Regions from separate parts of the Microbacterium meiriae genome, predicted to be linked through region 1. Evidence: predicted binding sites of a transcription regulator. Region 1 holds the regulator's gene; the other holds the start of a gene.
The links. Region 1 encodes LexA, which represses DNA repair genes until DNA is damaged. Its sites were predicted from a motif close to TCGAACANNTGTTCGA; they were not measured.

Region 1 (15,190 bases):
GGCCCGGATGATGGTACCGAGGTTGCCGGGGTCGCGCACCTCCTCGCAGATGGCGACCAGACGCGGTGCGCCATCGAAGATGTCGCGCACGGAGGTCGGCGTCTGCCGGACGACGGCGACCAGCCCCTGCGGCGTCACCGTGTCGGCCATCGCGTTGAGCACGTCCTCGCTCACGTACTCGACCTCGACGTCCGCCTCCGCCGCCGCGGCACGGATGTCCGCGTGCCTCTCCCACCCGTGCGGGGTCGCGAACAGCTCGATGATCGCCTCCGGACGGTACGTCAGCGCCTCACGGACGGACTGCGGACCTTCCAACAGGAACAGCCCGGTCTCGGTACGCGCGCTGCGCTTGGTCAGCTTGGCGACGGCACGGACTCGGGGGGAACGGGGGTTCTCCAGCACGGACTCAGTCTACGGTCAGCCCGCCACCGCCCGGATACGCGGAACGGGCGCCTTCCCGGAGGAAGACGCCCGTTCGGAAGCGAGATGCTTACGCGACCGACTTCGGCGCGTTGACGTCGGAGGGCAGAGCCTTCTTCGCCGTCTCGACCAGCGTCGTGAACGTCGCGGCATCGTTCACCGCGAGGTCGGCGAGCATGCGACGGTCGACCGTGACACCCGCGAGGTTGAGACCCTGGATGAAGCGGTTGTACGTCATGCCGTTCTGGCGGGCAGCCGCGTTGATGCGCTGGATCCAGAGACGACGGAAGTCGCCCTTGCGCTTGCGACGGTCCCGGTACGAGTAGACCAGGGAGTGGATGACCTGCTCCTTGGCCTTCCGGTAGAGGCGCGAACGCTGACCGCGGTAGCCGGAGGCGCGCTCGAGGATGACCCGACGCTTCTTGTGGGCGTTGACCGCCCGCTTGACTCTTGCCATTTTCCTGTGTTCCTATCGTGCGTTCGGCGCGTCAGCGACCGAGAAGCTTCTTCGCGACCTTGAAGTCCGCCTTCGCGAGCACCTGGTCCTGGTTCAGACGGCGGGTGCGACGGCTCGACTTGTGCTCGAGGTTGTGGCGCATCCCGGCCTGCTGCTTCTTCAGCTTGCCGCTGCCGGTGATCTTGAAGCGCTTCTTAGCACCCGAGTGGGTCTTCTGCTTCGGCATCTTCTCTTCCTTCGTATGGCGCCTTCTCAGGCGACGGTGTCAACCCGCGGTGCGGGAGTTCTGGGGGCGGATCTACTCCGCCGGGGCGTCCGCGGAAGCGTCCGCGTCGTTCTTCGCATCGCGCGCGGCCTGCTTGTTCGCGGCGCGCACGGCGTTCTGCTCCTGCTTCGCCTCGGACTTGCTCTTGTGCGGCGCGACGACCATGACCATGTTGCGGCCGTCGATGGTCGGGTTCGACTCGACGGTGCCGAACTCGGCGACGTCTTCGGCGAACTTGCGCAGCAGACGCACACCCTGCTCGGGACGCGACTGCTCGCGACCGCGGAAGAGGATCATGGCCTTGACCTTGTCACCGGCCTTGAGGAAGCCCTCGGCGCGCTTGAGCTTCGTGGTGTAGTCGTGCGCCTCGATCTTCAGACGGAAGCGGACTTCCTTGAGGATCGTGTTCGCCTGGTTGCGACGCGCTTCCTTTTCCTTCTGCGCGGCCTCGTACTTGAACTTGCCGTAGTCCATGATCTTGACGACGGGCGGCTTCGAGTTCGGGGCGACCTCGACGAGGTCGAGATCGGCTTCCTGTGCGAGACGCAGCGCTGCCTCGATGCGGACAACGCCGATCTGCTCACCCGCGGGGCCGACGAGGCGGACCTCGGGGACGCGGATGCGCTCATTGGTACGGGGATCGCTGATGCGGAGCTCCTTAGACGATGTGATTCGGCCACCGTGATGCTGTCTGCATCTCGGGCGAAATCGGAGTCGTCCCCCACCCGCCGGCTCTCAGACGCCGGCTCCGCACCCTGTCTACCGGTCCCCTCGTGACGAGCGGAGCCGGCGGAGCGCAAGACCCGGTAGCCTGGAACGGCAAGCGCGGGTGGGAAGTGAATCCTCTTTCGTTCCGGAGCATGACGCTCCGGAGCCCGCCAAAGTCTAACAGAAAGCAAGGCGAAGTGACGAACCAGGCATCGGACGAGGCGGCCCGCGAGCGCGAGGAGCGATGGGCTCGGCAGGAAGAAGCGGCCTCCTCGGCCGTCCGCGACATCGCCGACGTCCCGGCCGTCGAGGTGATCACCACCGCCGCCGTGCACCTCATGAGTGCTGCCGCCGTCAAGCTCGGCCTGGCGGACGACCCGGAGGCCGCGGCTCAGCTCGACCTGGACGAGGCGCGCAAGCTCATCAACGCGCTGGCGGGACTCATCACCGCCGGCGCCCCCGAGATCAGCGACATGCACGCCCGCTCGTTGCGTGACGGCCTCCGTTCGCTGCAGCTCGCCTTCCGCGAGGCCTCGACCATCCCGGACCCGATCGGCAAGGGCCCCGGCGAGAAGTGGACCGGCCCCGTCACCTGATCCGGTCGGCGCCCCCTCAGACGCTGCGGCGGAGCTTGACCGTCAGCGAGTCGGCGAGGACGGCGATGCGGTCATCCGCCGCCCACCGCTGGGCGAGGCGCGCGAGCACCGCATCCAGGACCTCGCGCTCCAGGCCGTCGACGAGCTCCAGCACCACGATGAGCTCCGGCCCGCGCAGCCGCGCATCCGGGTCACCGGGCGCGACCGCGACGTCGATCACGGCGAGTTCATGGGCGATGCTCTCCCGGAGCGCGGTGACCACCTCGGGCGAGAGGAAGCTCGGTTCCCACGCGTGCCCCTGCGCCACGGCCCAGACGGCGGGTCGCCGGATCACGAACTCCGTGTCCGAGGTCGGGTCGAGCACGATGAGGTCGGTGTCCTCCGACGATGCGGCCAGCGCGGCGCGGACGGCCTCGACAGGGATGGGTCGCGCCGACGGGTCCCAGCGCTGCATCGTCTCGACCGACGAGAACACCGGCTGGACGCGGCGCCCGTCCGGTGCGGCGACGGTGACGATCGACAGCTCCTGCGTCTTGTCCACCGCGAGGCCGCTGGGGGCCACACCCTCCTCACCCTTCTCGGCGATCAGCGGGATGAGCACCCGCGCGGAGCGGAACGCGTCGACGACCTCCGTCTGGCTCCCCTCCCCCGCGCGGAAGCGGAGCAGGGCGGCGAGAAGAGCAGGGTCCGCCGAGCCGTCGTCCGCGGCGTGCGGATTCGACTCGAAGCTGCGCCCCTCCCAAGGGACCCCGGCCGAGTCGGCCCGGTTGTGCGACTCCGGCCCGCAGGCGTGGGGGTCAGTCTCCGGCGACATCCAGAGCCTCCGCCAGCGTGAAGGCGCCCGCGTACAGCGCCTTGCCGACGATGGCGCCCTCGACGCCCAGCGGCACGAGGTCGCGCAGGGCGGCGATGTCGTCGAGGTTCGAGATGCCGCCCGACGCGACGACCGGCTTCGGCGTGCGCGAGGTGACCTCACGCAGGAGCTCCAGGTTCGGACCGCGCAGCGTGCCGTCCTTGGTCACGTCGGTGACGACGTAGCGGCTGCAGCCGGCGTCCTCGAGGCGCTCGAGCACCTCCCAGAGGTCACCGCCCTCCTTCGTCCAGCCCCGCGCCGCGAGCGTCGTGCCGCGCACGTCGAGGCCGACGGCGATCGCCTCGCCGAAGCGGCTGATCACGTCGGCGGCCCACTCCGGGTTCTCCAGGGCGGCGGTGCCGAGGTTGATGCGGGCGGCGCCGCTCTCCAGAGCCGCCTCCAGGCTCGCGTCGTCCCGGATGCCGCCGGAGAGCTCGACGTTGACGTTCTTGAACTGCTTGATGACCTTGCGCAGGATCGGGGCGTTGCTGCCGCGTCCGAACGCCGCGTCGAGGTCGACGAGGTGGATCCAGGAGGCCCCCTGCGAGACCCACTCCCCCGCGGCGTCGAGCGGGTCGCCGTAGCTCGTCTCCGTGCCCGCCTCCCCCTGGGTCAGACGGACCGCCTTGCCGCCGGCGACGTCGACCGCGGGGAGGAGCGTGAGCGAGGGGGACTGCGCGAAGTCGTTCATGGGGTCCTTGGTTCGGGTGGGTCTGCGGCCCGAGAGGGCACGAGAGACGAGGGTAGTCCGCCGCGGGGCGCGGGACAAACCGCATGACGCCCGGCGCCGACGCGGCTCCGGATCAGAGGCTCTGCACCCAGTTCCGGAGCAGCTGGATGCCGGCGTCTCCGGACTTCTCGGGGTGGAACTGCGTCGCCGAGAGCGGGCCGTTCTCCACGGCCGCGAGGAAGGGACCGCCGTAGGTCGCCCAGGTGAGCACGGGCTGGGGGAACGGCGGGATCACATCGAGCTCCCAGGACTGCGCCGCATAGGAGTGCACGAAGTAGAAGCGTTCCTGCTCGATCCCGCGGAACAGGACGGTGTCCTCCCCCGGCTCCACGGTGTTCCAGCCCATGTGCGGCAGGACAGGGGCGTTGAGCTCCGTCACGGCGCCCGGCCACTCGCCGAGGCCCGCGGTGTCGTGCCCGCGCTCGACGCCGTGCTCGAAGAGCACCTGCATGCCGACGCAGATACCCAGCACCGGTCGACCGCCCGCGAGACGACGGCCGATGATCTCGTCGCCGCCGTGAGCCTGCAGGGCGTCCCGCACGGCCTGGAAGGCTCCGACGCCGGGCACGACGAACCCGTCGGCCTCGAGAGCCTCGGTGCGGTCGCGCGTGAGGACGGCGTCGGCTCCCGCGGCGACGAGCGCCTTGACCGCGGAGTGGACGTTGCCGGATTCGTAGTCGAAGACGGCGACCCGGGGCGCGGCGCTCACAAGGCTCCCTTGGTGGACGGGATGCCGTCGACGAGGGGATCCAGCGCCTTCGCCTGACGGAACGCCCGCGCGAACGCCTTGAACTCGGCCTCGGCGATGTGGTGCGGGTCGCGCCCGCCCAGGACCCGGACGTGCACGGTGAGGGCGGCGTTGAAGGTGATGGCTTCGAAGACGTGCCGGACGAGCGATCCGGTGAAGTGCCCGCCGATCAGGTGGTGCTCGAAGCCCGCGGGTTCACCCTCGTGCACGAGGTACGGGCGACCGGAGATGTCGACGACCGCCTGCGCGAGCGCCTCGTCCAGGGGGACGAGGGCGTCGCCGTAGCGGGAGATGCCGGACTTGTCCCCGAGCGCGGCGAGGATCGCCTGACCGAGCACGATCGAGACGTCTTCCACGGTGTGGTGCGCGTCGATGTGGGTGTCGCCGGACGCCCGCACGGTGAGATCCGTCAGCGAGTGCTTCGCGAACGCCGTGAGCATGTGGTCGAAGAACGGCACCGAGGTGTCGATGCGGCTCGCGCCGGTACCGTCCAGGTTGAGCTCGACCTCGACGGTGGACTCCGACGTGCTGCGCACGCGGCTCGCGGTGCGTGCGGTGGGCGCGGGGATGGTCATGATGCCGATCCTATCGAGGCCAGGGCGTCCAGGAACGCCGTGGTCTCCGCCTCCGTACCGGCACTCACCCGCAGGTGACCGGGGATGCCGACGTCACGGACGAGCACGCCGCGATCGTAGAGCTGCTGCCAGGTGGCCTGCGGGTCCGCGACGCCGCCGAACAGCACGAAGTTGGACCACGAGAGGTGGGGCGTGTAGCCGAGGGCCTCCAGCGTGGCCGTGATCCGGTCGCGCTGCTCCACGATCTCCTGCACCATCCCGAGCATGACGTCGGCATTGCGGAGCGCGGCGACGGCCGCCGCCTGCGTCAGGGCGCTCAGGTGGTAGGGCAGGCGCACCAGACGCAGCGCGTCGATGAACGCGGGGTCGGCGGCGAGGTAGCCGACGCGGGCACCGGCGAAGGCGAAGGCCTTGCTCATGGTGCGGGAGACCGCCAGCCGCGGCCGGCCCTCCAGCAGAGTCAGTGCAGACGGGGCATCGCGCGGCGCGAACTCCTGATAGGCCTCGTCGACGATCACCACGCCACGGGCGGCGTCGTAGACGGCCTCCACCACGTCGAGCCCCAGCGGCGTGCCCGTCGGATTGTTCGGCGAGCAGAGGATCACGATGTCCGGGTCGGCCGCACGGACCTGCTCCGCCGCCTCCTCCGCGGTGACGGTGTAGTCCGGCTGCCGGGTGCCGGCGATCCACGACGCCCCTGTGCCCTTCGCGATGAGCGGGTACATCGAGTACGTCGGGCCGAAGCCGAATGCCGTGCGGCCCGGACCGCCGAAAGCCTGGAAGATGTGCTGCAGCACCTCGTTGGAGCCGTTTCCCGCCCAGATCTGCTCCGGCGTGAGGCCGTGACCCAGGTAGTCGGCGAAGGCCTCCCGCAGCGTCGTGAACTCACGATCCGGGTACCGGTTCACGTCCCGGATCGCCACGGCGATGTCATCGAGGATGTCGCTCGCGACCTCGTCGGGAACGGGATGCGTGTTCTCGTTCACGTTCAGAGCCACCGGCAGCGGGGCCTGGGGCGCGCCGTACGGGGTGAGTCCGCGCAGATCGTCGCGGAGCGGGAGATCGTTGAGGGAGAAGGTCACCCTTCCCATCTTAAGAGGAGCACGGAGAGCCGAGGTCATCGTGACGACCGGATCGGAAGACTCGGGCTCCGCGTCAGTCGGTGTAGCGGGCCGGGAGCGCGAGCTCCTGACCGACCTGCAGCTCGCCGCCGCGGAGGAGGTTCATACGGCTGATCTCACCGATGACCTCGCGGGGGTCGGCCTCGGGGGCGATGCTGCTCGCGATCGACCAGAGGGTATCGCCGGGCATGACCGTGACGGTCTCGACGGAGACGGCCGGTGCGTCCGCGCCGGAGGCGATCGCACTGCCCCCGCTGATGGCGGCGAAGGCGATGCCCGCTGCGAGCGGGACCGAGGCGAGCGCGAGCAGAGCGCGGCGGCCGCGTGCCGTGATCCGCAGCCGGGTGGCCGGACGGGCCGATGCCGGGAAGGCGGTCGCGGTGCTGAGGCTGATGCTGCTCATGTCTGCTCCTTACTGTCCCGGCGCCGGAGCCCGGGGAGGTTGGCGTAGCTTTCGCATCCGCGCCTCGGCCGGGAGCCGTGGATGCGAAGCTACGTTCCGAAGATATCTTCGAGTTCGAACATCTGTCAAGCTGTCTTCGAAACCGCGGCCCGCGAATCGCCCGACACGCTCGAACAGATCTTCCAGATCCGCGCTTTTCTCGGATACGGTTTCGATAAGGACACCCCACCACGGGCCACCGACATTCGAAGCGGCACGTCGGATCACGCAGTGAAGGAGCACCATGAGCGACACCTCAGCCCTCGAGTCCGAGGCGCCGCGCACCCGCCGTCGCAAGAGTCTCAGCCCGAAGCAGATGGCGATCCTCGAGGTCATCCAGGCCTCCATCGCACAGAACGGCTACCCGCCGAGCATGCGCGAGATCGGCGATGCCGTCGGACTCAAGTCGCTGTCCAGCGTCACGCACCAGCTCGGTCAGCTCGAGCTCAGCGGCTACCTGCGGCGCGACCCGGGCAAGACGCGCGCCATGGAGGTCCTCATCGACCTTCCCGGCACCGGTGCGGAGAACCCCGCGGATGTGGCGACCCCGGTCGGCGACGCCGCCCTGGTCCCGCTGGTCGGCCGCATCGCCGCCGGCGTGCCCATCACCGCCGATCAGCAGGTGGAGGAGATCTTCCCGCTCCCCCGGCAGCTCGTCGGCAAGGGCGACCTCTTCATGCTCAAGGTCTCCGGCGAGTCGATGATCGACGCCGCGATCTGCGACGGGGACTGGGTCGTGGTCCGGTCGCAGAACACCGCGGAGAACGGCGAGATCGTCGCCGCCATGCTCGACGGCGAGGCCACCGTCAAGGTACTTCGTCGTCGCGACGGCCACACCTGGCTGCTCCCCCGCAACTCCGCGTTCGAGCCGATCCTGGGCGACGAAGCCGTCGTGCTCGGCAAGGTCGTCGCGGTCATGCGCGCCGTCTGAGACACACGACGAAGGCCCTCCCGGTGCACCGGGAGGGCCTTCGTCGTCTCGCTGAGCAGGAGTGTCAGGCGGTGACCACCACGTCCTCGCGCACCCGGCGGGTGGCCTCGACGATGTTCCGCAGCGATGCGGTGGTCTCGGCGTAGCCGCGGGTCTTCAGGCCGCAGTCCGGGTTCACCCAGAGCTGACGGAGCGGGATCTCCTCGACCGCGCGACGCAGCAGGGACTCGACCTCCTCGACCGTCGGCACACGCGGCGAGTGGATGTCGTAGACACCGGGGCCGATGCCGTGGTCGAAGCCGACCTCGGCGATGTCCGCGACGACCTCCATGCGGCTGCGGGCCGCCTCGATCGACGTCACGTCGGCGTCGAGCGCACGGATCGCGTCGATCACGACGCCGAACTCCGAGTAACAGAGGTGGGTGTGCACCTGCGTGGCCGCCGCGGCACCGCCCGTCGCCAGACGGAACGAGGCGACGGACCAGTCCAGGTACGCGGGCTGGTCGGTCTGCTTCAGCGGCAGCAGCTCGCGTAGCGCCGGCTCGTCGACCTGGATCACCTGGATGCCCGCGGCCTCCAGATCGGCGATCTCGTCGCGGAGGGCGAGCGCGACCTGGTTCGCGGTCTCCCCCAGAGGCTGGTCGTCGCGGACGAAGGACCACGCGAGGATGGTGACCGGCCCCGTGAGCATGCCCTTCATGTGCTTCGCGGTGAGCGACTGGGCGTATGCCGACCAGGCGACCGTGATGGGCGCCGGGCGGGAGACATCGCCCCAGAGGATCGACGGACGCGTGGCTCGCGAGCCGTACGACTGCACCCAGCCGTGCTGCGTGACCGCGAAGCCGTCGAGGTGCTCTGCGAAGTACTGCACCATGTCGTTCCGCTCGGGTTCGCCGTGCACGAGGACGTCGAGGCCGAGGTCCTCCTGCAGGGAGACGACCGCGGCGACCTCACGGCGGAGGAACTCCTCGTAGTCGTCCTCGGGGATCTCGCCGCGGAGGAACTGCGCGCGTGCGCGGCGGATGTCGCCGGTCTGCGGGAAGGAGCCGATCGTCGTCAGGGGCAGCACCGGCAGGCCGAGGACATTCTGCGCCTCTTCCCGCTCCGCGTACGGAGCACGGGCGAAGTCGGCGTCGGTCAGCGCACGGGAACGCACCGCACCGTCGCGCACGCCGGGAGCGCTCAGGCGATCCTGCAGCGCAGCGGTCGCGGCGTCCAGCTCGGTCGCGATCGCCGTGCGCCCTTCGGACAGACCGCGGGCGAGGCTCACGACCTGCTGCACCTTCTGGTCCGCGAACGCGAGCCAGGAGACCAGGCGCTCGTCGAGCGCGGTCTCGTCCTGCACGTCGTGCGGCACGTGCAGCAGCGAGGTCGAGGTGGCCGCGGACACCGGAGCACCGAGCGCGCGGAGCGCCTCCAGGGAGTCGAGCGCCGCGGAGAGGTCGCCACGCCAGATGTTGTGACCGTCGATCACACCGCCGACGAGGGTCTTGCCCTCGAGGCCAGGCACCGCTTCCGGGACGGCACCGCGCACGAGGTCGACGGCGATCGCCTCGATGGGGGCCGCGGCCACGGTCCCGAACGTCTCGCCGAGGCTCGCATACGGGGCCGCGACGAGGATCGAGGGACGTTCCTCGGCGCTGCCCAGCACCGCGAGCGCGCGCTCCGCCGCCGAGGCGAGCTGCGCGGTCGTGGCCGGCAGCGACTCGCTGACGAGCGCGGGCTCGTCGAGCTGCACCCACTCGGCACCCGCGGCACGCAGGCGGGCGAGCAGATCGACGTAGACCGGCAGCACGTCCTCCAGACGCGAGAGCGGCTCGAAGCCCTCCGGCGCGTCGTCCGACGCCTTCGCGAGCGCCAGCAGCGTGACCGGTCCGACGACCACGGGACGCGTGACGAATCCGGCGGCCGCGGCCTCGGCGACCTCGCGCACCAGCCGGTCGCTGGCGAGGGAGAACACCGTCTCCGGACCGATCTCCGGCACGAGGTAGTGGTAGTTCGAGTCGAACCACTTCGTCATCTCCAGCGGCGCGCGCTCCCCCTCGCCGCGTGCGACGGTGAACAGTGCGGAGAGTCCGATCGTCCCGTCCGCCTCCCGCAGGTCGTCGAAGCGCGCGGGGATGGCGCCGACCGTGGCGGCGGCGTCGAGGACCTGGTCGTAGAACGAGAAGGACTCCGGGATCGACGAGTCCGTGCGACCGAGACCGAGCGCGGCCAGGCGTTCACGGGTCGCCGCGCGCAGGTCCGCTGCCGTCCGCTCCAGCTCCTGCTCGTCGATGCGGCCCGCCCAGAATGCCTCGACGGCCTTCTTGAGCTCGCGGCGGCGGCCGATGCGGGGATAGCCGAGGATGGTGCCCTCGGGGAATGCGGTCATGGTGTTTCCTTTCGGCGGGGACTAGTGCCGGAGCGCCGGGATGATGCCGGCTTCGGCGAGGACGGTCAGGACGGTCTCGTGCTGGTTGAAGGCGTACAGGTGGACGCCGGGGGCGCCGCCGGCGACGACGTCGGCGGCGAGGCGGGCGGCCCACGAGATCCCGATCTCCCGGCGCCCCTCGGCCGTGGGCTCGACGTCGAGGGCGACCGAGAGCTCGCTCGGCAGGTCCTCCCCCGTGAGCTCCAGCACCCGGGCCAGCCGGGCAGGTGAGGTGATCGGCATGATGCCGGGGAGGATCGGGATGGTGACGCCGCCCGCTCGGGCACGCTCCACGAAGGCGAGGTAGTCGTCCGGGTGGAAGAAGAGCTGGGTGATGGCGAAGGTCGCCCCTGCCGCCTGCTTGGCGAGCAGAGCCTCCACGTCCTGGGTGCGGTGCGTGGCCCGCGGGTGCCCCTTCGGGAAGGCCGCGACCGCGATGTCGACCTTCTGACGGGGCGCCACCAGCGCGGCTCCGGGAAGGCCGGGGACAGGGGACTCCTGGTACGGAGCACGTTCGGCCTGGACGCGATCGATGAGCTGCACGAGCTGAGCTGCGCTCTCCAGGTCGCCGAGGAAGGGCTCGGTCCGGCCCGCGGGCGGATCGCCGCGGAGGGCGAGGAAGCGGAGGATCCCGGCGTCGAGGAACTCCCGGATGAGCGCCGTGGCCCCGGCATAGGTGTTGCCGACGCACGTGAGATGGGCGAGGGGCTCGACGTCGGTGTGCTCGCGGATGAACCGCAGCACGTCGAGCGAGCGTCCCCCGGTCGAGCCGCCGGCGCCGTACGTCACCGAGAGGAACGCGGGCCCCGCCGCGGCGAGGTGACGGACGGTCTCGTGCAGCGCCTCCTGGCTCGACTCCGAGCGGGGCGGATACAGCTCGAAGGAGAACGGCACGCGGGAGGCGCGGGAGGCGTCGAACGGGGAAGACATCTTCTCTCCAGGGGACAGGGGCCGGGGTCCGCGCACGACGAACAGCACGTCGTTCGCGGGCGGGTGCCGGGCTCGGCTGTCGCTCCACGTCCGGGATCAACCGGGCGTTTCCAGAAACCTAGAACACGCCCTCGGCCCGCCGCACGAGTGTGACGTCGTGTGTCACCGCCCGTAGGCTCGACGCATGTCCTCACCGTTCGGCTCCTGGTCCTCCCCCTTCACCGCCGCCGCCGTCGCCGGAGCAGCTCCCCGCATCGACGGAGCACGCTTCGTCGGCGATGAGGTGTGGTGGGCCGAGTCCGTGCCCGCCGAGGGCGGACGCGTCACGGTGCGCAGCTCGACGGGGGCGGAGATCCTCCCGGCACCCTGGAACGCCCGCTCCCGCGTGCACGAGTACGGGGGCGGTGCCTGGACCGTCGACGGCGACACCCTGTACTTCGTCTCCGGCGCCGACCAGCGTGTGCACCGCATGGACCGCGGCGCGGAGCCGCGCCCCCTCACCGCCGCCGGCCCGTCGTACGGCGGGCTGCGCGTGCAGAGCGGCCGCCTGCTGGCGGTCCGCGAAGACCTCTCGGCCGCCCCGCACCGCCGCGCGATCGTGGAGATCCCCGTGGACGGCTCGGCCGCCGACGAAGCGGCTGCGGTGCGCGTGATCGCGGAGGGCACCGGGTTCTTCGCCCACCCCGCTCTCTCGCCGGACGGCAGCCGGGTGGCCTGGGTCGAGTGGCAGGCGGACAGCATGCCGTGGGAGAGTGCCGTCCTCGCCATCGGGGCGGTGGACGGCGGGACCGTCACCTGCGTCCCCACCTCCGCGGCCCTGCAGCCGGAGTGGAGCGGCGACGACGCGCTCGTGTTCGCCGACGACGCTTCAGGGCGCTGGCAGCTCCAGCACCTCGCACTGGACGGCCTCCGGCTCGGCGCCTCGCGCGCGCTGACCTCGTCGGACGCGGATACCGGATACGGCCTCTGGGTGCTCGGCAACCGCTGGTTCCAGGTCCTGGCCGACGGGCGCCTCGTGGCGGTGCGCACGAATGGACGCGACGAGGTGCAGCTCGTGTCCGCGGACGGCGAGACCCGGGCGATCACGGTGCCGGGCGACGGGCACCTCAGCGTGGACGACGTCGCCGGCTCCCGCGTGCTGCTCAGCGGAGACGGCTCGCGCGTGACCTCAGGCATCTGGTGCGTCGATGTCGACAGTGGGACCGTCGAGACCATCACCGGTGGCGCTCCGGTCGACGAGGACTGGATGCCGGGGGCGCAGCAGATCGTCGTGGAAGGGGCACACGGCCCCGTGCACGCGTTCGCTTATCCGCCCGCCGCGCCCGGAGACCCCCGCGGCGCCGACGGGGAGCTGCCGCCCTACATCGTGCTCGTGCACGGCGGTCCGACCGCCCATGTCACCGGTGCGGCCTCCGCCTCCATCGCGTTCTTCACGAGCCGGGGCATCGGGGTCCTCGACGTCAACTACGGCGGATCGACGGGATATGGACGCGCCTACCGCGACCGTCTGCAGGGACAGTGGGGCATCGTCGACGTGGACGACGTGATCGCGGCGGCCCGCGGCCTCGCGGACGCCGGGCTGGCAGACTCCACCCGCATCGCCATCCGCGGGGGCTCGGCCGGCGGCTGGACGGTGCTCTCCGCACTCGTCCGGGGCGGCACGTTCGCGGCCGGCATCAGCCGCTACGGTGTCGCGGATCTCCGGCTGCTCGCCGCCGAGACCCACGACTTCGAGGCGTCGTACCTCGACGGCCTCGTGGGTCCGCTCCCCGCGGCCGAGGACGTCTACATCGAGCGCTCGCCCCTGACGCACGCCGACCGCATCGACGTTCCGGTGCTGCTGCTGCAAGGCGGGGAGGACCGCGTCGTGCCGCCGTCCCAGTCCGAGGCCATCCGCGACGCTCTGGCGGCGAACGGCATCGACCACGAGTACGTGCTGTACCCGGGCGAGGGCCACGGGTTCCGCAGCGCGGAGACCATCGTCGACGCGCTGGAGCGGGAGCTCGCCTTCCTCGGCCGGGTGTTCGGCTTCACGCCGAGCCTCTGAGCCGGCTCGGGCTACTCGCCGACCCGGTTGCGCAGGCGCATCGCGCGCTCGGCCTCGCGGGTGTCCTGACGCTCGCGGAGGGTCTGGCGCTTGTCGTACTCGCGCTTGCCCTTCGCGAGGGCGATCTCGACCTTGGCGCGACCGTCCGAAAAGTACAGCTTGAGCGGGATGAGCGTGTATCCGCCCGCGGAGACGGCGTGAGCGAGCTTCGCGATCTCCTCCCGGTGCAGGAGCAGCTTGCGGATGCGCTTGGCCGAGTGGTTCGTCCAGTGCCCCTGCGAGTACTCCGGGATGTGCACGGCATCGAGGAAGACCTCGTTGCCCTTCACGAACGCGTACCCGTCGCTGAGGTTCGCGCGCCCCTGACGGAGCGACTTCACCTCGGTGCCGGTGAGCACCATCCCCGCCTCGTACGACTTCTCGATGTTGTAGTCGTGACGCGCGCGACGATTGGTCGCGATGACCTTCTCCCCGCGTTCCCTGGGCATGATGATCTCCTGTGCTGTCGTGCTGTGGACGGCTCGACAGCGGATCGGTCGAGCAGCCTTTCAGGGTATCAGGTGCGCAGCCAACGCCGGATCGCGAAGCCGGCCGAGAGCGCCGCGAGCACGACGCCGATCCCGACGAGGACCGGGACCACGAGGATCGCGTCCTGCATGGTCACCCACGTCGTGATGAACGGCACCCGTCCGCGGAGATAGCCGTTCACGCCGAAGTGCATGCCGGCGACGACCGCCGCGCTCGCGAGAGCCGAGCCCAGCAACGCGGCGAAGACGCCCTCCAGCACGAACGGCGTCTGGATGAAGCGGTTCGAGGCGCCGACCAGGCGCATGATCCCGATCTCCTTCCGTCGCGCATAGGCGGACAAGCGGATGGTGGTGGCGATCAGAAGCGTCGCGGCGATGAGCATGAGGACGGCGATGCCGACGGCGATGTAGGTCGCCACGGTGAGCGCGGAGAACAGCGGTTCGAGGTATTGGAGCTGGTCCTGGACCTGTTCCACTCCGGCTTGGCCGTTGAAGGCCTCGGCGAGGACCTGCGACTGGCCCGGGTCCTTCATCGTGACGAAGAAGACCTCGAACGCCTGATCGGGCGAGAGCACGCTGGCCTGCTCCTCCCCGACCTGCTCGACGAGCTTGGCGTAGGTCTCCTCCTTCGTGTCGAAGGTCATGGAGCTGATGAGCGGCGACAACGCGTCGCCCTCGAGCTGGGCGCGCACGGCGGCGACCTGCTCCTCGCTCGCCGCGCCGTCGACGCAGGTGTCCGACTCCGACACCGCGGAGCACATGTAGACGGCCACCTGGGCGCGCTCGGCCCAGTAGCCGCGCATGACGCCGATCTGGGACTGCATGAGGATCGCGGCGCCGACGAACGTCAGCGACACGAAGGTGACGAGCACGACGGAGATGACCATCGAGATGTTGCGCCGCAGGCCGACGAGGGCCTCGGTCAGGATCAGGCCGATTCTCATGAGGTCGGGCCCACTTCCTCGTCGTCCTGGTCGGACAGCCCGAGGCGGTCGGCGACGCCGAGCTCGGCGACGTCCACCTCCGGGATCACGATCGGATGCGTGCGCGGACCTGCGGGCGCGGGACGCTCGGCAGCGGGCTGCGGCGCGGCCGGTGGCTGCACGACGTCCGGCGGTTCGACCACGCCGGGCTCCCGCGAGGGCTCCGGCGGCTCGACCACCTGCGGAGCGGGTTCGGCGGCGGGCTTGGTGACCGCGGGAGACGCGGCGGCGGCACGGCGCTGGGCGTCCAGCTCCTCCGCCAGGGCCGCGCGGACCACGGAGAGGTCGGCGGTCTGGCGTTGCACCTCCTGCACGGCCGTGAGGGCTGCGGCGGCCGCGGCACCGCGGACCTCCTCCGGCACCAGGCGCGGGATGTTCGAGGTGTCGCCGTATCCGCCGTGCACCTCGTCGCGGACCATCTCGCCGTCGCGGAGCTCGATCACG
Region 2 (15,190 bases), 1.4 Mb from region 1:
CCACACATCCGCCAGGATGAACACGACCGCCCCGAAAGTAGCCGCCGCATGCCGTCGCAAGCCCCCTCCACCTCCCCGGACACGGCACCCGCCGCACTCCCCGGCGCCGTGGTCATCGCCGCGATCCGCCGCGTCCTCCTCTGGTCGCTGATCACCGCATTCCTCTACCCCGTATTCATGACCGCCAGCAAGGGCATCTGCCCCGGCGGGGTCGACGCGAACGGCGGGTTCATCGACTCCGCGGGCCAGCCGGTCGACGAGGCTCCGCAGTGCATCCAGCTGACGCTCGCGCCGAGCCCCCTCGTCTACATCGCCATCGCCGTCATCGTGCTGCTCGCGCTCGGTCGCGTGATGAAGGCGGCCGATGAGCGCACGGCGTTGCGGACGCTGGAGTGGGCGCTGCGCGGAGTCGGACTGTTCGTGGTGGTCGCGATCGTCGTCTCGCACGTGTGGTTCGCGCTGATCCCGATCGAGCAGTTCACCGGCGACTCCTGGAGCGTCGTCAGCCCGTTCCCGTTCGGCTCGATCGACGTCGAGGTGACGCCGATGACGACCTCGTGACGGCCTAGTCCCGCCAGTCGATCCCCACGCCGGCGATCCGTCGCCCGGCCTCATCGGCGGCGACTGGCTCCCCGACGTCCGCCCCGCGCTCGAGCGAGACGGCGGAGTGCACGATGGTGTCGGCGTACACGTGCACGAGGTTGTAGCCCTGCGCGGCGTCCTGTCCGCGGGTGGCGCCGACGGGCTGCGCGAGGTCCTGTCCGTACGCGCTCGACGAGGCGACGGCGACGGGGATCCCGGCGAAGGTGCCGAACGACGGGTGGTGCACGTGTCCCGACAGGATGCCCCGCACGTCCGTCCCCCGCAGTACCGCGGCCAGCGCGTCCTGATCCCGCAGCTCGACCGTCACGGCGAGGTCGAGCACCGTCGGCAGGGGCGGATGGTGGATGAGCAGCAGCGTGCCCTGCGGTGCCGCCGTCGACAGCTCTCCCTCCAGCCGAACCAGCTGCGACGACGGCACCTCCCCCCAATGCGCGCCGGGCACCGTCGAATCGACGACGATGACGCGCATCCCCCCGAACCACCTCACCTCGACGATCGGCTCGTCACCCGCCCCCGCGAGTCCGAGCTCCGATCGCATGGCACGGCGGTCGTCATGGTTGCCGGCCGCCCACACGACCTCGCACCCGAGCGCCGCGGCAGCGGGCGTCACGAGTTCGCGCAGTCGCCCGTACGCGGCGGCATCGCCCCGGTCCGTCAGGTCTCCCGTGAACAGCAGCGCGTCGGGACGGAGCCCCGAGGAGACGAGCCGGTCGAGCATCTCCGCCAGGTTCGCATCGGCGTCGGCCCCGCTGCCGTATAGCGGCGACCGCTCACCGGGCAGGTGCGTGTCGGAGATGTGCACGAAGGTGTGCGACGGGCGGGGGTGTTCGGTGAGGATCATGTCTCTTCCTGGTCGGCGGACGGAGGCAGGTCGGGGCAGATGTCAGACGGCGGCGGCCGTGGATCCGGGGACGAGGGTTCCCGTGAACGAGCGGCGCACGAGCGTCTCCGGCTCGTCCGCGGTGAGCAGCTGCTGCATGGTCTCGACGGCGGCCGCGGCCACCGCCTCCACGGGGATCCGCAGGGTGGTGAGCCCGAGCAGATCGGCGCCGGGCAGGATGCCGTCGCACCCGGTCACGCTCACGTCCTCCGGCACGCGGAGGCCTGCCGCGCGGGCGGCGCGCATGACGGCGAGCTGCCGGTAGTCCGAGGCGCACATGACGGCGGTCGATCCGGCGCGCACGGCGGCGAGGGCTTCGTCGACGCCGTCGTCGGGACGCGCGCCGGCCGAGATCATCGTTACGGCGACGCCCGCCGCGGTCAGGACCTCCTGCATCGCGAGCGCGCGCAGGTGCTCGGGGTACGACGCGTCGGGGCTTCCGGCGAGCACGACGACCGTCCGGTGTCCGAGCGCGATGATGTGCTCCGCGAGCAGGCGCCCGTGCCCCTCGTCGTCGTAGTGGGCGGTGTGGATGCGGCCCGCCGACTCCACGCGCCCGGCACGGAGGATCGGCACCTGGTCGGCGAAGGGCTCGAGCTGCGCCGCGGAGATGCCGCCGGTCGCGACGATGAGTCCCGCGACCCGCATGCCGAGCAGCCGGTGCAGCGCATTCACCTGCTTGGCGCCCTGCTCGTCGGCGCCGATCGTGACGGTCACGAGGTCGAGGCCGCGCTGATGCGCCTCCTCCTGCAACCGGGAGAAGAGGAGGCCGTACGCGGGGTTGCTCGCGTCGCGCAGCATGAGGCCGACGGTGCCGGTGCGTCCGGCGGCGAGCTCCGCGGCCATGGTGTTGCGTACGTACCCGAGGCGCTCGGCGGCCTCCAGGATGCGCTCCTGCGTCTCCGGCGCGAACCGGCCCTCGCCCTTCAATGCTCTGGTCGCCGTCGCCCGCGACACCCCCGCCGCCGCGGCGACGTCGCTGATCGTGACCCGCAGGGCGGGCGTCCCGGAATCCGCCCCGCTCATGCGCGCTGCTTCCGTCGGCGGGGCGCTCCGGCGCGTGAACCTCGTCCATACACGAGATACATGGTGACACCCATGATGATCATGAGCAGCACGGTGTAGACGAACGTGATGGGCATCGCGTCGAGGTTGTTCTCCCCGCGCGTGCTCTCCTGGATCGCGACGCCGAGCGGCTTGTACAGCGGGTGGTAGAGGAAGATCGCGGCGTCGTAGTCGTCGAGCAGGCTGTTGAAGTTCAGCGCCGTGATCGCGGCCGCGGTCGGCAGCACGAGCGGGATGAGCACGCGCCGGAACGTGGTCAGCGAGCGCGCTCCGAGGATGCGCGAGGCGTCTTCCAGGGAGTCCGGCACGGACGCGAAGCCCGCCTTGAGCAGCCGCAGCGTGAACGGGATCTTCACGCAGATGTACGCGACGAGCAGCAGCACCGGCGTCCCCGTGAGCACGATGTTGCCGACGAGCGGCTGCGGGGCGTCGAACGCCATCACGAAGGCCAGTGCGATCAGCACGATCGGCAGGATCCACGGGATGTGCAGCACGTACTCGATGGCCGTGGTCAGCAGGTTGCGGTGCTTCTGCATCATCCGCGCCACGAAGAGCAGGCCGCCCACCACGATGACCGCGGCGAGGGCGCTGTAGACGACGCTCACGATGAACGGCCGGAGGGCCGCCGCGCTGGAGAACACGGTGATGTAGTTGTCGAGCGTGAAGCTGTCGAGCGTGATGGATCCGGCGAGGATGCTCCGCGCGTCCACGAACGAGAAGATCACGATGAGCACGACCGGGATGAGGTAGATCACCCAGAGCAGGTAGGCGACCACGTGCACGACGGCATTCGCGAACGGGTTGCGGATCCGCTGCTTCTGGATCGGCGTCGCCACCTTCGCCACCGAGAAGTACACCCCCGACTTCTCGGCGCGGTTCATGATCGCGAGCAGGATGATCGTCGCGACACCGAGCACGATCGCCAGCAGCGCCGCGATGTCACGGGTGATCGGACTCCGCGACAGGTCGATGATGAGGGGTGCGACGGTCTGGAAGTCCGGACCGCCGAGCACGAGCGGCGCGGTCAGGGCCCCGAGGCCGATGAGGAACGTCAGCACCGTGACGGCGAAGAGCATCGGCTTCATGACCGGCAGCACGATGCGCCGCAGGATCGTCCATGTCGAGGCACCCATGAGCTTCGCGGCCTCGATCGACGCATAGTCCACCTTGCCGAGCGACGAGGACAGGAACAGCATGTGGTTCGTCGTCGTCGCGAACGTCATCACGAACACGACCGCGAAGTAGCCGGAGAACCAGTCCCGGTTCATGTCCGGCCAGATGTTCACCATCAGATTCGTGATGAAGCCGAACTTGCCGTAGATGAAGTTGTAGCCGGCCGCGAGCACGATGCCGCCGTAGATCAGGGTGGTGGCGTAGCCGAGCCAGAGGAGTTTCGCGCCGCGCACCTGGAAGTACTGCGTCACCAGCACGATGAACACCCCGACGACGTTCACCGTGACCGACAGCGTGATCGCGAGGAGGAAGCTGTTGCCGAGCGTCTTCAGCGCGCGCTCGCTGCCGAGCAGCTTCTCGACGGCGCGGATGCTGAACTGCCCGTCCGGGAAGAAGGTCGCGGCGAGCAGCTCGGCGTTCGGCAGCACGAGGAAGGCGGCGGCGAACCAGATCACGACGATGCCGGTCACCCAGGCGAGCGGCGAGCGGAGCGTCGCGCGCACGCTGCCCGGCCGTCCGCGGCGGAGGCGGGGCTTCGTCGCGGTGCCCGCCTCGGCCGCCTCGGTCGTCAGCGCGCCGGGGGTGTCGGTCATCGCCGCGGACGGCGGCGGCACCGGACGGGAGTCGTTCTGCGGAGCGCTCATGTCACGCCGCCGGGTACTGCAGGATCCACCGCGGGTCGACGTCGATGCGCACGGCGTCGCCGACGTCCCAGCGGTGCGCGCTCGCCGCGGCCGGCACGCTCACCCGGAGCGTCGCGTCGGCAGCGGAGACCGTGTAGACGCTGTGGCTGCCGTGGTACGTGCGCTCGGCGACGGTGCCGTCGAGCGACGCCGTGCCGCCGGCGGTGGCCTCGGACGGCGACGCCAGGTGCAGCTTCTCCGGCCGCACGTAGCTCTCGGCCGTGGCATCGAGGCCGGCGCCGATCGCGATAAGCTGCGCGGGCGTGAGGCGGTTGTTCTCGCCGATGAACCGGCAGACGAACGGCGTCGCGCTGCGGTCGTAGATCTCCTCCGGCGTGCCCACCTGCTGCAGGGTCCCGGCGTCGAGCACGGCGATCCGGTCGCTGAGGGTGAGCGCCTCCTCCTGGTCGTGCGTGACGTACACGGTGGTCACGCCGACCTCGTGCTGCAGCTCCTTGAGCTGTTCGCGCAGCTGCACGCGGAGCTTGGCGTCGAGGTTCGACAGCGGCTCGTCGAGCAGCAGGATACTGGGGGTGAGCGCGAGCGCCCGGGCGATGGCGACGCGCTGCTGCTGGCCGCCGGACAGTTCTGCCACGTTCTTCTCGAGCTGCGACGCGGCGAGCCCGGTGCGGTCGGTGACCTCGTCCACGCGCCGCCGCTGCTCGGCCTTCGACACCTTCTGCACCGAGAGGCCGAACGCGATGTTCTCCCGTACGTTCATGCTCGGGAACAGCGCGTAGTTCTGGAACACCATGCCCACGCCGCGCTTCTCGCTCGGCACCCGGGTCACGTCGCGGCCGGCGATGTGGATACGGCCGCCGGTGGGCTCGATGAACCCCGCGAGCGTGCGCAGGGCGGTGGTCTTGCCGCATCCGGACGGACCCAGGAGGGTGAAGAACTCACCCTCCTGGATCTCCAGATCGAGGTGCGAGACCGCACGGTGGTCGCCGAACACGACCTCGACGTCGTCGAAACGGATCATCGTCTTCTCTCTCTGCCGGTGCGGGACTGCGCGGGTCAGCCGATGTACTCGAGCGTGACCTTCTCGACCCAGGCGCCGAGGTTCTCGCTCACGAAGCCGAAGTCGATGTCCTGACGGTCGAGCGTGCCCATGAGCTCGACGACCTCGGGGTTGGCCTTCTCGACCGCGCCCTCGTTCACGGGCATGGCGTTGAACTCCGCGGCGAACTCGCCCTGGACCTCGGCGCTGCCGAACCAGTCGATGAACTCCTGCGCCTTCTCCTCGTTGTCCGTGCCGTTGATCTGGGCGATCTGCTCGGTCACGTAGGGGACGCCGTACTCGGGGACGATCATGCCCGTGCTGGTGCCGTACTCCTCGTCGCGGGCGGAGATGCCGCTCGACGGCAGCACGCCGTAGTCCACCTCGTCGCGGGTGATGCGGGCGTAGAGGTCGGTGCCCTCCACAGCGGGGGAGCCGTTGGCGTAGTACGACTTCACCAGGTCCCAGCCCTCGTCGCTCACGCCGAGGTCGCCGTCCTCGTCGAGGTGACGGGTGAGCATGCTGGCGAGCACGAGCTGCGGGGTGGCCTGGCCGAGCGCGGGGTTGACCTCGTAACGGCCGGCGAACTCCTCGTCGGTGTACAGGTCGTCGGGGTCGGTGGGGGCGTCGCTGATGCGGTTCTCGTCGTAGACCGTGACGATCGCCTGCTCCACGAGCGGCCAGAACGCGCCGTCCTTCAGGTCGCCGGCGTCTGCGGGGACCTCGCCGCTCCAGCTCGGCTCGTAGGCCGTGATGGCTTCCTCGGCCTTGAGCTGCTCGAAGAACATGTTGTTCAGGCCGAAGACCACGTCGCCGACGGGGTTGTTCTTCTCCGCGATGATGCGGTTCGTCAGGTCGGCGCCGCCGAGGCCCACGATCTCGATGTCGATGCCCGCGTCCGCCGCCTTCTCGGTGATCCACTCCCCGCGGCCGTCGCTGTTCGAGTTCGTGTAGACGATGAGGGTGTCGCCGGAGCCGCCGTCGCTGCCACCGCCGTCGCCCGCGTCTCCGTCGCCGCCCGCCGTGCATCCGGTGAGCGCGATCGCCGCCGCGGCCGTCAATCCGATGAGCGCCCAGCGCCTCTGCTGCCTGTCGGCCATGTTCGTCCCTTTCTCGCCTTCGAGGTGTGTCGATGCGACATTACCGGTTCTTGTGGTGAAGGCACAAAGATTGTCTGGTTTCGTGAGCGCGGTCGCGCGTCCGCACTCAAGGTAGGCGCGCGGCGTGAACGCGAGGATGCGACGAGGTGAACGAGTGGGATTCGTGAATGTCACCCATTAGTTGACGCTCGCGAGTCAGGTCCATAGGCTCGCTTCATGGACGGATCATCGACCAGCGGCTTGTCGCTTGCCGACCTCGCCTCCCTCGTCGAGGCAGGCGGACGAGAAGCGCCGTCTCGCTCGGGCGATGAGGTCCTGATGATCCGTCAGGCCGACGAGTTGGTCCGGCGTTCGCGTGAGCGATTGCAGGAGTCGGTCTCCACCGCGCGCTCGCATGGCGTCTCGTGGCAAGAGATCGGCGCCACGCTCGGCGTGAGCCGACAAGCAGCGTTCAAGCGATTCGGCACCAAGGGTGAGGCAGGGATGATGGCAGCGCCGGTGACAGACCTCTCGGATCGCACGAGCGCGGTATTCGCACACCTGGATGCCGGCGACTACGAGGCGGTGCGAGCACACATGACGTACGCCTGCGGTCGCGCGCTGACCAAGCGCAAACTGATGAGCGTGTGGGACCAGATCCGGAGTGACACCGGCCGCCTCGAAGCCTGCGTCGATTCGACGGTACAGACGGCGGACGGCAGCACGCCGCTGAGCACGCTCGCCAACCGGCACCTGAGTAACGGAGCGATCGTGCAGGTGACCCTGCACCACGAGGCCGGAGAGTGGATCGGCCGCGTTGCCTACAACGGCTTCGGCAAGATCACGGGCATCCTCATCGCCCCACCGGGGTCTCGCGACCTGCCGTTCTAAACTCGTTCCACCCGGGCGGCGACCTGGTCTCGCTTGTCGCGGATTCCGACCCTCATGTTCCTGCGGCGCAGTTTGCTGCGGACGACGCCGGTCGCGTAAGTGCGGTCAGCCCGCAGCGCGAGGGACCGAGGTCATGACCGGGCGGCTCCACCTCCTGCCGCACCGCTCGACACGGCCCCGTGATCTTTCCCGCCGCGACTGCCGCCCGGCCCCGCTCTTCGACGTGTAGGGGCGGGCAGGAGGAGCGGCAGACCGCGGCAGAATGCCGGCATGCATTCGAACATAACTTCGAAAGTCGGGGCCTGACGAGATAGAATGAAGCATGTCGAAAACGTCCGGACTGCGCGAGGCGATGGATCGCCTCGACGAGGCGTGGGGCGCCGCGGGCGATGTCGCCGAGCTCTCCCGCGTGCAGCTCGTCGAGGTGGCCGACGCGATCGGACTTCTGCAGCGCCGGCTCGATGCGATCCACGTCGACGTGGCCGCCGGCATCGCTCGGGAGTCGCGCGCGGAGCTCGGGGCCGACAGCTTGGCGAAGCAACGCGGGTACCGCACGGCGGCGAAGCTCATCGCCGCGACGACGGGCATCTCGACGGGGGAGGCGCAGCGCCTGGTGAAGGTCGGAGAAGCGACCGCGCCGCGGAGCGATCTGCTCGGCGCGCCGCTGCCCGCGCGGTATCCGCTCCTCGGGGAAGCACTCGCGTCGGGTGTGCTCGGAGCGCCGGCGATCGGTCTCCTCGTCGCTCTCCTCGATCGCTGCCGCGTGGCCGCCGGTGTGGAGCGCATCGCCGAGGCGGAACGCGTGCTGACCGCCGCAGCCGAAGGGCTCGAGCTCGATGCGGTGCGCAAGCTCGTCCTCCGCGCCGAAGCGTGGCTCGACCCCGACGGCGTAGCGCCGCGGGCGGAGGAACAGCGCGGTCGGCGCGGACTGCGCATCTTCGAACGTGACGGCATGGTGCATCTGCACGCGCAGCTCGATGCCGAGTCCGCTGCGCCGGTCGTCACCGCGATCCGCGGGCACGTGTCTGCCGTGTTCGCCGCCCGCCTCGAAGCCCCCGATGCGGAGTCGCCCGACGCGGATCGGCGCTCCGTCGCGATGATCCAGGCCGATGCGCTGTCCCTCTTCTGCGCGCACGCGCTCGGGTGCGAGGGCGATCGGGTGCCGCTCGCCGGGGCGACGGTGATCGTTCGGGTATCGCTGGACGATCTGCAGGCGGGAACCGGGTCGGCGACGGTCGACGGGCTCGACCAGGTGATCGACATCGGCGCCGCGCGGCGGATGGCGGCCAGCGGGGGCGTCATCCCCTGCGTCCTCGGCGGTGCGAGCGAGGTTCTGGATTGGGGCCGCGAGAAGCGCCTCTTCACCCGAGCCCAACGGCTGGCCCTCGCCGAACGGGATGGCGGGTGCGCCATGTGCGGGCTCCCGCCCGGGATGACGAAGGCTCACCACCTCCGCTGGTGGCAGCGAGATCGAGGTCCGACCGATCTCTCGAACGGGATCCTGCTCTGCGAGACCTGCCACCACCGCATCCACGACAACGGGTGGGAGATCGTGATCGAGGGTTCCGGCGTGACCGGCCGACCGTGGTTCCTTCCGCCGCGGTGGGTCGACCCGCAGCGCACACCGCGGCTGGGCGGACGGGCGCGCTTCGATGTCGCAGCGTGAGTGGGCCGCGCCTGCTCGCGGTGGTGGGTGTCGGGGTCACAGCTGGTCGGCGCCCGAAGGGAGGGGGCGCGCGACGCTCGGTCTGTCAGCGGCGAAGTCGGGAGCGGACGCGGCGGGCGGCTCGTGCGAGGGCGTCGCGCCAGGCGCCGCCCGGCCACTCGCGGCGCAGCCGCAGGCTGCCATCCTCGTTCCGTACGAGCTCGACCCGACGGCCCGCGAGAAGCGGGGACCTGCCGAGGTGTGCCGTCACGTCCGGCGCCGCTGTCAGCGGGGCGGTGAACATCCACCCGGCGTAGCGGACGGCGACGGTGAGGTCGGCGTCGCGAGCGCCGTCCTCACGGAACGCCTTCATCGGGTCCAGGGCGATGGGCACCGCGTCGAGGCGCTTCGGGCGTCGGCCGCCGATCTTGCGCTCCGAGCCTGCCGTCGACTCCGGCGCCTGTCCGGGGGTCGGCGTATCCCGCGCGACGAGGTCGACGCGGTCAGCGCGACGCTCCTTGCGAGCGTTGAGCAGCCCGGAGGGGAGGTCTTCGGTCGCCGACGAGGGCAGGGAGACCAGCCGGTCGGCGGAACCGACGGTCTCGAACACGAACGCCTCCTCGCCGTCCCGGAGCAGACGGACGCGCACGGTGAGCTGCAACCCGCCGCGCGACCAGCGCGCCGCGGTCACGGTGGCCGTGCAGGTCGTGTCCGCCTCGAACGCGGCGAAGGCGAGCAGGTCATCCCGGCGGTCGGCGCGCAGCAGAGCCGCCCGGATGCGCTGCGGGAACGACAGCCCCGCATCCACGCCGGGGCCGAATCGACGCTGCGCGAGCGGCACCACCACGTCCAGCAGGCGGTCGCGGTACTCCGTCGGGTACTTCACCATCCGTCGTCCGGCGATCCGGTTGAGGATCTTGCCGCGGAACCAGTGCCGCAGCAGCCGGTCGCGCACCTTCCCGGGCTCCGTGTTCGCCTCGACGACATCGAGCACGGTCTCCAGGTGCGGGAAGTACGACTCGGGGTCGATGCGCGACGAGCTCGCACTCCCGGGCTCCTTCACCCACGCGTAGCAGGGCTCGCTGGCGAGCACCGAGATCGTGTCGGCGGCGAAGTACGCCTGCATCACGAACAGGTGGTCCTCGAGTCGCACCTTGCCATCAGGGAAGCGGATGCCGTGCTCGCGGAGGAACGCCGTCCGGAACATCTTGTGCGGCGTCAGCATCTCCAGGATCGGGTCCTCGCCGAGCACCGCGTGCGGGATGTCGCGCTGGAAGATCTTGGCGGGCAGCTTCCGTCCGATGCCCACCTCCTTGCCGACCACGACGTCCGACCCATGCTCATCGGCGTAGTCGCACAGCCGCTCGAGTGCGCGCGGATACAGCCAGTCGTCCTGGTCGACGAACTGCACGTACGTCCCTCTGGCCTCCTCGACGCCGCGGTTGCGCGGAGTGCCGGGCCAGCCGGAGTGCGGCAGCGACAGCACCCGTACATGAGGGCGATCCTTCGCGATGCTCTCCAGCCGCGCGGCCGTCTCCTCCCCGGAGCCGTCGTCGCAGAGCAGGACCTCGAAGGCCTCCCGATCCAGCGTCTGGGCGTCGAGCGAGGCGATGAGGTCGTCGAACGACGCCTTCGGCCGGAACACCGGCACCACCACACTCACCCGCACTCGGCTGCCCGCCGCCTCGTGCCCGGTCGTACTGCTCATGGACGCCGTCCCCCCTGTGGTCGTACCCGGCTCGAATCTCCCCCGCCGGAGGTTCCAGCCAACCATCCCTTCCTGTGGAGCGCGCCAGGCTCGCGGCGGTCGCGGGTGTATGCCGGCGCCGCGGAGGAGTCAGCGCAGGGTGAGACCGATCTCGAAGGAGCGCCGCCAGGGGAGGGTCAGCTCCTCGATCCGCACGTCGTCGGCGGGCAGCATCGACTCCAGCAAGCCCGTCAGCTCGGCGCGGATGACGCGCTCCGCCGTCGCGACCTGCGCGTCGTCGGCCATCGGATAGATGTCAGGGAAGAGGGACGGCCCCGCATCCGTGCGCACCACGGCCTGGTAGGCGAAGTCGTCGAGCAGCCGGGTCAGCAGGGCGATCCGCGCGGCGCGGTCGTCGAAGGAGCCCGAGGCCCGACCGACGACGCCGGCGGCGGCCACCGCGACGACGCTGCCGAGCGTGTTCCCGGCGGTGTTCCACCCGCCGAAAGCCTCCAGGCGGCCGAGCAGTCCGGCCTCGGCGAGCGCGCGCACGAGCGCCTCGTCCGCGCCGTTCGGGTACCGCACATCCGCCAGGGCGACGTGCTCCCCGGCGTCCAGACGCTCCCGCACGAGAGCGACCGTCCCCGCGACGGCGTCCGCATCGACGACCTCGGGCCGCCCGCGGAACATGTCGTGCCGGTCGGGGTCGGGGGCGTGCAGCACGAGGGTGACGTCGCCTCCGGTGGCGACCTCCTCGGCGCCGGCCGCGCGGATCTGCCGGCTCGCCGACGCCGCGAGCGACATGTTCTCGTAGGGCGGGACGCGCTCGATGCCGTCGGCGTCCGCGCAGGCCACCGAGAACGAGGCGGTCACCCCGGCGTTCGCCGCCAGGGCCCGGGCGACGAGCGCGGCGCCCACCTCGTCGGCCCCCGGGTACATCAGCACACGCCGGCCCGACGGCAGCATCCGCATCCAGTGCCGGAGCCACACCTGCTCTGCGCTGCCCGCCGCGAAGGGGGCGGTGTCGTCGGCGGTGATCGCCAGGAAGTCGAGGGTCTCGTCCTCCACGAGGCCCAGCGTGGAGAGGTTCACGATGTGGTTGCGCAGCCGCCGAGACGAGTAGTCGGAGACGACCGCGGCGGGCACCGGAGTCAGGTCGTCGAGCGGCAGCACCTCGGTCTCACCGAGCAGTCGGTGCGCGTCGCCGCCGAGTGCGTGGATCTCCTTGCCGTGCTCCGTCCAGTAGGTCGGCTCCTCGGCGGCGGAGTAGGAGTTGCTCGCGCGGGTCACCAGCGACACCGCCGAGATGGGCAGATCGGGCCGCATCCGCCGCACCTCGCGCAGCACGTCGAGGCGCGCCAGCACGTCGCGGGTGGTGTCGTCGCTCGTGCGGCTCGCGATGAGCCCGCCGTAGAGGAGCATGTCCACCGAGACGACCAGGTGCACCGTCGCGGGGTCGGCCGCCCGCTCCCGCAGCCACCCGCCCAACGCGTCGGCGTCGCCCGCGGTCCGGTACGAGGGGAGGATCTCGGCGGGCGGGACGTCGAGGGTCACTCCGGCGACGGCCGCGACGTCGCCCGGGAGCTTGACGTTCACCGGCCGATCGTCGAGGGGGAGCAGCGCGATGCGCGGGCGGAGGGTCGGGTCGGACACGAGGAGCCTTTCGTCGGTGAAGGGGATCGCAGGTCGGGAGTCGTCGGGGATCAGGGACGGGCGATGGAGACGAGGTACGAGTAGCGGTCGCCGCGGTACACCGACTCGGCGTACTCGATCGGGCGGCTGCGGGCGTCATAGGTCGTGCGCTTCACGAGGAAGGCGGGGGAGAACGGCGGCGTCTGCAGCGCGGCGGCCTGCTCCTCGTCGAGCACGACCGCGTGGATCTCCTGGTCGGCGCGCACGGCGGTGATGCCGAACCGGGTGCGCAGGTCGTCGTAGAGCGAGTCGCCCACGATGCCGTCCTCCAGACCCGGCACGGTGTCGGCCGCGATCGAGCACACCTCCAGGCAGATCGGGATGTCGTCGGCGGTCCGGACGCGGCGGATCCGCACGACGGGGGACTGCGGGCTGAGGTTCAGGGCGTACCCTGCGGTCTGCCCGGCCGCCGCGGTGCCGACGTCGACGGAGAGGGAGCCCGGTCGCATGTTCCGGGCGAGCATGTCCTCCGAGAACGAGGTCAGCTCGAAGGCCTTGCTGATCCGCGAGGCGCTCACGAACGTGCCCGCCCCCTGGAGCCGATACACCAGTCCGTCCCGTTCGAGCTCGTCGAGGGCGCGACGCACGGTCTGCCGGTTCACCTCGAGCGACTCCGCGAGCTCGCGCTCCGTGGGCAGCTTCTCGTGGGGTGCGAGCCCCTGGTCGATGACCTTCTCCAGATGCCGCCGCACGCGTTCGTGCTTCGTGACGCCCTCGATCGCCGACATGATTCCCCCTCGTTTGGACTAACCCAATCTTGACGATCACCCCGGTTTGTGTCAATGTCTCCTCTCAGCGGTTCTTAATTGGTCTATTCCAATCCTTTGCACGGTCAACGATGAGCGGAGAATCCCCATGCACGTGAAGCACAACATGCGCCGGCGCGTCCTGGTCGCCGGGGCGCTGGGCGCGGCGACGGTCGTCGCCCTGAGCGGCTGCGCCGGTGGCGGCGGCGACGCCGACGGCCCCACCGAGATCACGTTCTCGTACCTGTGGGGCGGGGAGGAGGCGAAGGCGCTGGAGGCGATCATCGCCGACTTCAACGCCAGCCAGGACGACATCGTCGTCAAGGGCGTCTCCAGCCCCGACACCCAGAAGCAGCTCACGTCGATGTCGTCGTCGAACGGCTCCTTCGACATCTCCGACAACTTCGGCAACACCGTCGGCGCCTGGGCCTCGAAGGGCATCCTCGCGCCGCTCGACGACGCGATCGCCGCCGAGGACATCGACGTCGACGACTTCGTCCCGAGCGCCATGGAGCAGATGACCTACGACGGCACGATCTACTCGCTGCCGATCGCGATCCACAGCTTCCAGCTCCTCTACAACCCGCAGCTGCTGGAGGAGGCCGGGGTCACCCCGCCGACGACGATGGACGAGCTCGCCGCCGCCATCCCGAAGCTCACCAAGAAGGACGCCTCCGGCAAGATCACGCAGCTCGGTCTCGGCTCGGCGAACGACAGCACCACCCTCACGACCCTCGGCTACGCGTTCGGCGGCAGCTGGGACGGCGAGGACGGCCCGACCCCCGCGGAAGACGGGAACCTCGAGGCCCTGCAGTGGTACCAGGACAACGTGATCGAGCCGGTCGGCGCCGATGCCATGGCCACCTTCGTGTCCGGACAGGGCGAGTACCTCTCCACACAGGACCCGTTCTTCAGCGGCCAGGTCGCCATGATCATCGACGGCGAGTGGCGGTCGGCCAGCGCCGCCAAGATCGCCCCCGACTTCGAGTGGGGCGTGACCGCGATCCCCGCCGCCTCGCCGGACCTGGAGAACAGCACGCAGGTCACCGCGAGCACCCTGTTCATCCCCGCGAACTCGAAGCACAAGGAGGAGGCGGCCACCTTCCTCGCCTACCTCGTGAGCGACGAGCCCATGGAGAAGTTCGCCGTCGCCCTCGGCAACCTCCCGGGCCGCTCCTCCCTCGCCGGCAGCGCCGCGTTCGACGAGCTGCAGGACTTCGGTGTCTGGGCGGAGGCCGCGTCCTCCCCGAACGCGAAGTCCCTGGCCAGCCGTCCGTACAGCGCCGAGTACGCGACGGACCTCGCGACCGCGTTCGACGAGGTCGTGCGGCTGACCGCCACCCCGGAGGAGGCGATCGCGACCGTCGAGGAGCGCATGGCCTCCTACGCCTCGAAGTGAGCCGGTCCTCGTGACCACGGCAACAGCACCCCGGGTCCGGCAGGAGAACGCTCCTGCCGGACCCGGCGCTCCCGTCCGGCGGCGCCGCAGCCGCCGGACCACGCTGATCGGCCTGGCTTTCGCGTCGCCGTTCATCGTCGGCTTCCTGTTCCTGTTCGCCTATCCGATCGCGGCGTCGGCGTACTACAGCTTCACCGACTTCAACCTGTTCCAGGCGCCCGAGTGGGTGGGGCTGGACAACTACACCCAGATGTTCGCCGACGGAGTGTTCTGGAAGTCCCTCGCCAACACGGCCGTGCTCACGGTGTTCGGCGTGCCGCTCGCGATCGGCATCGCCCTGGCCGGTGCGCACCTGCTGAACACCCCGGTGCGGGGCCAGCCGCTGTATCGCGCGCTCGTGTATCTCCCCTCGATCGTGCCGGTCGTCGTCGGCGGCTACCTGTGGCGCTGGCTGCTGAACGCCCAGTACGGCTTCATCAACCACTTCCTCTCGTGGTTCGGCATCGAGGGGCCGGCCTGGCTGCAGCAGCCGGAGTGGACGAAGCCCGCCATCATCCTCATGTCGCTGTGGACCGTGGGCGGCACCATGATCATCTACCTCGCCGCCCTGCAGGAGGTGCCGAAGGAGCTGTACGAGGCGGCCGAGC

Region 2: the regulator LexA is predicted to act here: its motif matches at 7,651-7,666, upstream of RI211_RS01205 (HNH endonuclease signature motif containing protein).

What each region holds. Positions count from the first base shown of each region.
Region 1 is NZ_CP133984.1:2,374,726-2,389,915, forward strand. Features, by position in the region: gene RI211_RS11425 (TrmH family RNA methyltransferase) at 1-402, opposite strand, end outside; gene rplT (50S ribosomal protein L20) at 491-877, opposite strand; gene rpmI (50S ribosomal protein L35) at 909-1,103, opposite strand; gene infC (translation initiation factor IF-3) at 1,176-1,814, opposite strand; gene RI211_RS11445 (DUF1844 domain-containing protein) at 2,048-2,446, shown strand; gene RI211_RS11450 (SseB family protein) at 2,463-3,260, opposite strand; gene priA (bifunctional 1-(5-phosphoribosyl)-5-((5-phosphoribosylamino)methylideneamino)imidazole-4-carboxamide isomerase/phosphoribosylanthranilate isomerase PriA) at 3,244-3,990, opposite strand; gene hisH (imidazole glycerol phosphate synthase subunit HisH) at 4,103-4,738, opposite strand; gene hisB (imidazoleglycerol-phosphate dehydratase HisB) at 4,735-5,352, opposite strand; gene RI211_RS11470 (histidinol-phosphate transaminase) at 5,349-6,443, opposite strand; gene RI211_RS11475 (LysM peptidoglycan-binding domain-containing protein) at 6,508-6,876, opposite strand; gene lexA (transcriptional repressor LexA) at 7,160-7,846, shown strand; gene metE (5-methyltetrahydropteroyltriglutamate--homocysteine S-methyltransferase) at 7,911-10,220, opposite strand; gene RI211_RS11490 (methylenetetrahydrofolate reductase) at 10,242-11,189, opposite strand; gene RI211_RS11495 (S9 family peptidase) at 11,374-13,236, shown strand; gene smpB (SsrA-binding protein SmpB) at 13,248-13,724, opposite strand; gene ftsX (permease-like cell division protein FtsX) at 13,793-14,707, opposite strand; gene ftsE (cell division ATP-binding protein FtsE) at 14,704-15,190, opposite strand, start outside.
Region 2 is NZ_CP133984.1:252,283-267,472, forward strand. Features, by position in the region: gene RI211_RS01170 (hypothetical protein) at 49-561, shown strand; gene RI211_RS01175 (metallophosphoesterase) at 566-1,444, opposite strand; gene RI211_RS01180 (LacI family DNA-binding transcriptional regulator) at 1,487-2,509, opposite strand; gene RI211_RS01185 (ABC transporter permease) at 2,506-4,365, opposite strand; gene RI211_RS01190 (ABC transporter ATP-binding protein) at 4,367-5,386, opposite strand; gene RI211_RS01195 (extracellular solute-binding protein) at 5,422-6,504, opposite strand; gene RI211_RS01200 (hypothetical protein) at 6,721-7,374, shown strand; gene RI211_RS01205 (HNH endonuclease signature motif containing protein) at 7,697-9,040, shown strand; gene RI211_RS01210 (glycosyltransferase family 2 protein) at 9,126-10,727, opposite strand; gene RI211_RS01215 (DUF4127 family protein) at 10,857-12,359, opposite strand; gene RI211_RS01220 (GntR family transcriptional regulator) at 12,410-13,126, opposite strand; gene RI211_RS01225 (ABC transporter substrate-binding protein) at 13,254-14,543, shown strand; gene RI211_RS01230 (carbohydrate ABC transporter permease) at 14,554-15,190, shown strand, end outside.